DNA from 2 places in the Streptomyces sp. SID8374 genome. Region 2 is predicted to be linked to the other one. Evidence: riboswitches for the same ligand, from Rfam matches in the RefSeq annotation. Region 2 holds a riboswitch; the other holds the start of a gene.
What was found. A riboswitch is a leader RNA that binds a small molecule or an ion and turns the genes downstream of it on or off. The one in region 2 is predicted to bind glycine.
Positions count from the first base shown of each region.

Region 1: linked by a shared signal. The riboswitch ahead of gcvT (glycine cleavage system aminomethyltransferase GcvT) and the one ahead of gcvP (aminomethyl-transferring glycine dehydrogenase) in region 2 are both predicted to bind glycine.

Region 1 is NZ_WWGH01000002.1:354,545-358,952, forward strand. Features, by position in the region: gene glyA (serine hydroxymethyltransferase) at 1-1,135, opposite strand, end outside; gene gcvH (glycine cleavage system protein GcvH) at 1,155-1,532, opposite strand; gene gcvT (glycine cleavage system aminomethyltransferase GcvT) at 1,666-2,781, opposite strand; glycine riboswitch at 2,945-3,042, opposite strand; gene GTY67_RS25205 (AAA family ATPase) at 3,206-3,904, shown strand; gene GTY67_RS25210 (enhanced serine sensitivity protein SseB) at 3,949-4,408, shown strand, end outside.
Region 2 is NZ_WWGH01000001.1:734,103-738,510, reverse strand. Features, by position in the region: gene GTY67_RS03320 (MerR family transcriptional regulator) at 1-247, shown strand, start outside; gene GTY67_RS03315 (DNA polymerase IV) at 347-1,798, shown strand; gene GTY67_RS03310 (PRC-barrel domain-containing protein) at 1,723-2,091, opposite strand; glycine riboswitch at 2,248-2,345, shown strand; gene gcvP (aminomethyl-transferring glycine dehydrogenase) at 2,538-4,408, shown strand, end outside.

The sequences.
Region 1 (4,408 bases), on a different contig from region 2:
CGGTGCCGAAGCCGCGGGTGGCCAGGGCCGGGGTGCCGATCCGCAGGCCCGAGGTGACCATCGGGGGGCGCGGGTCGTTCGGGACGGCGTTGCGGTTGACCGTGATGCCCAGCTCGTGCAGCCGGTCCTCGGCCTGCTGGCCGTCCAGCTCGGAGTTGCGCAGGTCGACCAGGACCAGGTGCACGTCGGTGCCGCCGGAGAGGACGGAAACGCCCACCTCGGTGACGTCCGGCTGGACCAGGCGCTCGGCCAGGATGCGGGCGCCGTCCAGGGTGCGCTGCTGGCGCTCCTTGAACTCCTCGCCCGCCGCGATCTTGAACGAGACCGCCTTGGCCGCGATCACGTGCTCCAGCGGGCCGCCCTGCTGGCCCGGGAAGACCGCCGAGTTGATCTTCTTGGCCAGCTCCTGGGTGGAGAGGATCACGCCACCGCGCGGACCGCCGAGGGTCTTGTGCGTGGTGGTGGTGACGACGTGGGCGTGCGGCACCGGGTTGGGGTGCAGCCCGGCCGCGACCAGGCCCGCGAAGTGCGCCATGTCGACCATCAGGTACGCGCCGACCTCGTCCGCGATGCGGCGGAAGGCGGCGAAGTCCAGCTGGCGCGGGTAGGCGGACCAGCCGGCCACGATCAGCTTCGGCTGGGACTCCTTGGCGAGGCGCTCGACCTCCTCCATGTCCACCAGGCCGCTCTCGTCGACGTGGTAGGGGACCACGTTGTAGAGCTTGCCGGAGAAGTTGATCTTCATGCCGTGGGTCAGGTGACCGCCGTGGGCCAGGTTCAGGCCCATGATCGTGTCGCCCGGCTTCAGCAGCGCGAACATCGCGGCGGCGTTCGCCTGCGCACCGGAGTGCGGCTGGACGTTCGCGGCCTCGGCGCCGAACAGGGCCTTGATCCGGTCGATCGCGATCTGCTCGACCACGTCGACGTGCTCACAGCCGCCGTAGTAGCGGCGGCCGGGGTAGCCCTCGGCGTACTTGTTGGTGAGGACGGAGCCCTGCGCCTCCATGACCGCGACCGGAGCGAAGTTCTCCGAGGCGATCATTTCGAGGGTGGACTGCTGACGGTGGAGCTCGGCGTCGACGGCGGCGGCGACGTCCGGGTCCAGCTCGTGGAGGGAGGAGTTCAGAAGCGACATCAGGGGGTCCCTTAAGGTCTCAGTTGCCGGAGAACGCGGTGTACTCGTCGGCGGAGAGCAGGTCGGCCGGCTCCTCCGTGACGCGCACCTTGAACAGCCAGCCGCCCTCGAAGGGAGCGGAGTTCACCAGCGAGGGGTCGTCCACGACGTCCTGGTTGGCCGCCGTCACCTCACCGGTCACCGGCGAGTACAGATCGCTGACGGACTTGGTCGACTCCAGCTCACCGCAGGTCTCGCCCGCGGTCACCGTGTCACCGACCTCCGGAAGCTGGGCGTAGACGACGTCACCGAGCGCGTTGGCCGCGTACTCCGTGATGCCGATCGTGGCCACGCCGTCCTCGACGGCCGACAGCCACTCGTGCTCCTTGCTGTACCGCAGCTGCTGGGGGTTGCTCATGACCTGAATTCTCCTGTACGCGGGGGAGTGCTGATGAACGGTGGTCTTACGGTGTGAGACGGAGGTACGTCACTTCCGTGGCGCCTGCGTGCCGATGCCGGAGGGTCCGGAATGCGCCGGTCCCTCCGGGATATCACTTCTGGCGCTTGTAGAACGGCAGCGCGACGACCTCGTACGGCTCGTGCGTGCCCCGGATGTCCACGCCCACGCCCTCGGTGCCCGGGGCGGCGAAGGCCGCGTCCACGTACGCCATGGCGATCGGCTTGCCCAGGGTGGGGGAGGGTGCGCCCGAGGTGACCTCGCCGATCACCTTGCCGTCGGCGACCACGGAGAAGCCCGCGCGCGGGACCCGGCGGCCCTCGGCGATCAGGCCGACCAGCTTGCGCGGCGGGGCGGTCTCGGCGCGCTCGGCGGCTGCCTTCAGCGCCTCGCGGCCCACGAAGTCGCCCTCCTTCTCGAACTTCACGACCCGGCCGAGGCCCGCGTCGAACGGGGTGAGCGCCGTCGTCAGCTCGTGCCCGTACAGCGGCATGCCCGCCTCCAGGCGCAGCGTGTCCCGGCAGGAGAGGCCGCAGGGGATCAGCCCGTGGGCCTCACCGGCCTCCGTCAGCGCCCGCCACAGGGCCTCGGCGTGCTCGGGTGCGACGAAGAGTTCGAAGCCGTCCTCGCCGGTGTAGCCGGTACGGGCGATGAGCGCGGGGACCCCGGCGACCGTGCCCGGCAGGCCCGCGTAGTACTTCAGCCCGTCCAGGTCGGCGTCGGTGACGGCCTTCATGATGGCGGGGGACTCGGGGCCCTGGACCGCGAGCAGCGCGTACGCGTCCCGGTCGTCGCGCACCTCGGCGTCGAAGCCCGCCACGCGCTCGGTCAGCGCGTCCAGCACGATCTGGGCGTTGCCCGCGTTGGCGACGACCATATATTCGGTCTCGCCCAGCCGGTAGACGATCAGGTCGTCCACGATCCCGCCGTCCTCCTGGACGATCATCGTGTAGCGGGCCCGGCCGTTGCCGACGGTGGCGATGTTGCCCACCAGCGCGTAGCTCAGGAAGGCCGCGGCCTCGGGGCCGGTGACGGTGATCTCGCCCATGTGCGACAGGTCGAAGAGACCGGCCCGGGTGCGTACGGCGTTGTGCTCGTCGCGCTCACTCGCGTACCGCAGGGGCATGTCCCAGCCCGCGAAGTCGGTCATGGTGGCGCCGAGCGAGCGGTGCAACGCGTCGAGGGCGGTGAGACGGGGGGCAGTGCTCATGGGCATGGCTCCAGGGCATGACGACGTCAGGACGGAAATCCTCCCCATCTGTCATCGGAACCTGAGAGGTTCGCCGATAGCCCCCTGAGGGGGATGCCCCTGTTCACAGGGCTCGGCTTGCACCTTGGGTGGAGCCGCGGGACGGCTCGCTTTTCAGATCTGCCTCATCCACGCGGTACGGGGCCTGAGAGATTCAAGGGAGGGTCTTGCTCCTTCGGCGCCCGGCTCACACTGTGGCCGGAACTCTCCCGCGCGGATTCGAACGGCCGGTATGCAGTTGGCGGGGTCATCATCGCACGCCTTGCGGCAGAGTGGGGCGGCCGGTCGGCAACGCTTGTGCGAACAGCGAGTGCGGTTGTGGAGCCTTGCCATTTCTTTACACTTCAGAAGCAGGCGTGGGCGGCCGACAGCAGGGGGATGGGCGATGGCGTTGCAGCGGTCGGTACCGGCCGCGGGGATCGCGCACGGCGCGATGCCCGCACAGCCCGGCGCACCTGTACAGGAGCTGATCGCCGAGCCTGCGCCGGTGGTACGCGACCTGCGCGGGCGCATGGGCCACGCCCCGTACGGCCTCGACTTCGCCCCCGGCGACATCGTGGTCGTCTCCGGGCTCCCCGGCGGGGGCAAGTCCACCCTGATCCGGCGGGCCGTGAGCGGCCGCGCCATCGACTCGCAGAACACCCGCGACCGCTGGGCCGCCGCCCTGCCCCGGTTACTTCCCTACGCCCTCTACCGCCCCCTGGTCCGCGCCGCCCACTACCTCGGGCTCTGGGCCGTCCTGCGCTCCGGCGACTCCGTGGTCGTCCACGACTGCGGTACGCAGACCTGGGTACGCCGCTGGCTCGCCCTGCACGCCGCCCGCCGGGGCCGCACCCTGCACCTGCTCCTCCTCGACGTGGACCCCGCGACCGCCCGCCGGGGGCAGCGCGAGCGCGGCCGGGGCGTCTCCGGGTACGCCTTCGCCCGCCACCGGCACGCGGTGGCCCGGCTGATCCGCGACACCGAACGCGGCGCGCTGCCCGTCGGCTGTGCCTCGGCGGTGCTGCTGGACCGGGAGGCCGCGAGCGCGCTCAGCCGGATCTCCTTCACCGACGGGGAGGCCCCGGCCGCGTGCGCCGGTTAGGGTTCTGGCCGAGCGACGAGACGGCTGAGAGAGGCACAGAGGCAGTGGACATTCCGGCACCGGTCCAGGCACAACCCCAGCACGGGTGGCCCGCCAACGAGCTCGAAGAGGTGCTGACCGCCTCCCTCGGCGTCGCCGACGCGGGCGGCCGCCTGGTCGAGGTGCTCGGCCGCAGCTCGGTCTGGGTGCCGCTGCCCAACGGCGGCTCGCCCGCCAGCGCCGACCTCGACCTGCCGATGATGGACATCGACGGCGCCGCGTACGTCCCCGTCTTCAGCTCCGAGGGCCAGTTCCTCAGCTGCGTCGGCAGCCACATGTCCTTCGCCGTGGCGCCCGCCCGCGACTTCGCCCGGGGGCTGCCCCCGCAGGTCGGCATCGCGGTGAACCCGGGCGGCGCGGTCGGCATACCGCTGCCGCCGCCCGCCGTCGCCGAGCTCTGCCGGGCCGGGCGCACCGCCCTGGACGGGCCCGCCAGCGGCGGCCGGGTGAAGCTGTACGAGCCGG
Region 2 (4,408 bases):
CCAGGATCTTGAGCGCATGACGCTGATGAGCGACGGGGCCACGGTCTACGAGTGCTCCTCGCCCGACGAGGTCGTCAGCCTCCTCCAGGGTGGTCAGGGCGTCTTCGGGATCGCCGTCGGCGTCGTCTGGCGGGATGTGGACGCGGCGCTCTCCCAGCTGCACGGCGAGCGGGTCGACACCGGTGAGACCCTCATCGGCAACAACCCGGCCGACGAGCTGGCCCGGCGCCGCAACCGCGCCGGCTGAGCGGCTGAGGGCAACAGGACGGTACGGAACGGGGCGGCCCGGCACTCCACGGAGTGCCGGGCCGCCCCGTTGTCAGTGGCGTAAGGCAGCATCGGAGGTGTGAGACCCGCGCCGACCATCCTCCACCTGGACATGGACGCCTTCTACGCCTCGGCGGAGCAGGCAGCCAAGCCCAGCCTGCGCGGGAAAGCGGTCGTCGTGGGCGGCCTCGGTCCTCGCGGGGTCGTCGCCACCGCCTCGTACGAGGCACGGCTTCTGGGCGTGCACTCCGCGATGCCGACGGCCCAGGCCAGACGGCTCGCGCCGAACGCCGCCTATCTGGTGCCCCGCTTCTCGCTGTACCGGGCGGTGAGCGAGCAGGTGATGGAGCTGCTCGGGCGGCTCTCGCCGCTGGTGGAGCCGCTGAGCCTGGACGAGGCCTTCGTCGACCTGGAGGCGGGCGGGGTCGCGGACGACTCGGTGTCGGCCCGCAGGACGGGGGAGCGGCTGCGTACGGCCATCCGGGAGGTGACCGGGCTCAGCGGGTCGGTCGGACTCGCCGGTTCCAAGATGCTCGCCAAGATCGCCTCCGAGCAGGCCAAGCCGGACGGCCTGGCGCTCATAGAGCCGGGCACCGAGCGCGAGCTGCTGGCCCCCATGTCCGTACGGACCCTGCCGGGCGTCGGACCCGCCACCGGGGACCATCTGAGACGCGCCGGAATGACCACCGTCCACGACCTGGCGGAGGCGGGCGAGGCGGAGCTCGTACGGCTCGTCGGCAAGGCCCACGGCCACGGTCTCTACCGGATGGCGCTGGGGCTGGACGACCGGCCGGTGGTCGCCGAGCGGGATGCCAAGTCCGTATCGGTGGAGGACACTTTCGATGTGGACCTGCACGACCGGGTGCGGGTGCGCGCGGAGGTGGAGCGGCTGGCCGTGCGGTGCGTGGAGCGGCTGCGGTCCGCCGACCGGTCGGGGCGCACCGTGGTGCTGAAGGTCCGCCGGTACGACTTCTCCACCCTGACCCGCTCCGAGACCCTCAGAGGCCCCACGGACGACCCCACGGTGGTCCGTGAGGCGGCCGCGAGGCTTCTGGAGGCCGTCGACACCACCGGGGGCGTACGGCTGCTGGGCGTGGGCGTCACGGGGCTCGCGGACTACACCCAGGAGGACCTGTTCGCGCAGGCTGCGGACGCCCGGGAGCTGGCGGCGCGGGCGGAGGAGGCCGAGAAGCCGGTGGTGGACGACGCCGGACCGGTGGAGGTGGAGCCCGAGCGGGAGAGCGCGGAACAGCTCGCCGCCCGGCGCTGGCCCGCCGGACACGACGTACGCCATGCGGTGCACGGGCACGGCTGGGTGCAGGGGAGCGGGGTGGGCCGGGTGACGGTGCGGTTCGAGGAGCCCGGAGGGCCGGTCGGCCGGGTTGTCACCTTCCGTATCGACGACCCGGAGCTGAGCCCGGCCGATCCGATGCCGCTGGTCCGCGACCCGGTCGACTACTCCTCCTGGCCGGCCAGCCTGCCGAAGTCGCGGTCGGGGCCGGTCTCCGCCGGCGGGGAGTCCAGACCGTAGTGGCGGTAGAGCTGGAGCTCCTGCTCGGGGGAGAGGTGGCGGCCGACACCGAAGTCGGGGGCGCCCTTGATCAGCGCGCGGTCGAACGGGACCCGCAGCTCGTCCTCGACGAATTCGCTGGGCTCCAGCGGCACGAAGGCATCCCTGCTGAAGAGGCCGGTGCGGACGGCCGCCCACTCGGGCACGCCCGTCGCGTCGTCGAGATAGACCTCGTCCACCGTTCCGATCTTGGCGCCCTTGCGATCGAAGGCCTTGCGGCCGATCAGGCGGCGCGGGTCGATGTCGGTCTGCACGGTGCCTCCCACTGGTCGCCACTGGCTCAAGGGGGCCCCTCGTCACCGCAAGGTGATCCCCTGTCGCTCCACCAGCACCAGACAAGTGCAGATCCGTGGCGTCGGCCACTCGAGGGCTCCACCGGGATGGCCGCTGGTAGGCTGGCAGGTGGCTGCTGACCCCGTGCGGGAGAGTCCTCCGGTGCAGAATCCGGAGGCGCCGAAGGAGCAAATCCTCCCCGGAATCTCTCAGGCCCCCGTACCGCACGGACGAGGTCACTCTGGAAAGCAGGGCGGGTTCGTGCGGCGCATGCCGGGGCGGACTCGACCCTCACCGACGGTGAAAGTCGGCACGCCCCCGGGCGGGCCGGTGAAGCTCTCAGGTTGAGATGACAGAGGGGGAGGCCGTTCGGGCACCCGCGCCGTGGTGCCCCTCGCAGGTCGTGACAGACCAGGAGGCCTCCACCATGACCCCCCGTCGCACTCCGCTCTCCCAGCTGGAGCAGGGCATTCCGTTCGAGCAGCGCCACATAGGGCCCGACGCCGAGGCCCAGGCGAAGATGCTCGCCCAGGTCGGCTACGGCTCCCTCGACGAGCTGACCGCCGCCGCGGTGCCCGACGTGATCAAGAGTGCGGAGGCCCTGAACCTTCCCTCGGCCCGCACCGAGGCAGAGGTGCTCGCCGAACTGCGGTCGCTGGCCGACCGCAACAAGGTCCTCGCCCCGATGATCGGCCTCGGCTACTACGGCACCTTCACGCCGCCCGTCATCCTGCGCAACGTCATGGAGAACCCCGCGTGGTACACGGCCTACACGCCGTACCAGCCGGAGATCTCCCAGGGCCGCCTGGAGGCCCTGCTCAACTTCCAGACGATGGTCGCCGAGCTGACCGGCCTGCCCACCTCCGGCGCCTCCCTCCTCGACGAGGGCACCGCGGCCGCCGAGGCCATGGCGCTCGCCCGGCGGGTCGGCAAGGTCAAGAACGGCGTCTTCCTGATCGACGCCGACACCCTGCCCCAGACCATCGCCGTGATCCGGACCCGCGCCGAGCCGACCGGGGTGGAGGTCGTCGTCGCGGACCTCAGCGACGGCATCCCCGCCGAGATCGCCGAGCGCGGCGTCTTCGGCGTCCTGCTCCAGTACCCGGGCGCCTCCGGGGCCGTCCGCGCCATCCAGCCCGTCATCGAGGAGGCCCACGAGCTCGGCGCGATCGTCACCGTCGCCGCCGACCTGCTGGCCCTCACGCTGCTCACCTCGCCCGGGGCCCTCGGCGCCGACATCGCGGTGGGCACCACCCAGCGCTTCGGCGTACCCATGGGCTTCGGCGGCCCGCACGCCGGCTTCATGGCCGTCCGCGAGAAGTTCGCCCGCTCCCTGCCCGGCCGCCTCGTCGGCGTCTCCGTCGACGCCGACGGCAACAAGGCCTACCGCCTCGCCCTCCAGACCCGCGAGCAGCACATCCGCCGCGAGAAGGCCACCAGCAACATCTGTACGGCACAGGTGCTGCTCGCCGTCATGGCCGGGATGTACGCCGTCTACCACGGCCCCGACGGGCTGCGTACGATCGCCCGCCGCACCCACCGCTACGCCACGATCCTCGCCGAGGGCCTGCGCGCCGCCGGCGCCGACGTCGTGCACGGCGACTTCTTCGACACCCTGACCGTCAAGGTGCCCGGCAAGGCCGCCGACATCGTCGCGGACGCCCGGGAGCGCGGGGTCAACCTCCGCCGCGTCGACGCCGACCATGTCTCCATCGCCTGCGACGAGACCACCACCCGCGCTCAGCTCTCCGCCGTCTGGGCCGCCTTCGGCGCCGACGCCGACATCGAGGCGCTGGACGGTACGGCCGCCGACGCGCTGCCCGAGGCGCTGCTGCGCTCCGACGACATCCTGACCCACCCGGTCTTCCACCAGCACCGCTCCGAGACCGCGATGCTGCGCTACCTGCGCAAGCTCGCCGACCGCGACTACGCGCTGGACCGCGGCATGATCCCGCTCGGCTCCTGCACCATGAAGCTGAACGCGACCGCCGAGATGGAGTCCATCACCTGGCCCGAGTTCGGCGCGCTGCACCCCTTCGCCCCGGCGGAGCAGGCGCAGGGCTTCCTCACGCTCATCCGCGAGCTGGAGGAGCGCCTGGCCGAGGTCACCGGTTACGACGCCGTCTCCATCCAGCCGAACGCCGGCTCCCAGGGCGAGTTCGCGGGCCTGCTGGCCGTGCGGGCGTACCACCGGGCCAACGGCGACGACCAGCGCACCGTCTGCCTGATCCCCTCCTCCGCGCACGGCACCAACGCCGCCAGCGCGGTCATGGCGGGCATGAAGGTCGTCGTGGTGAA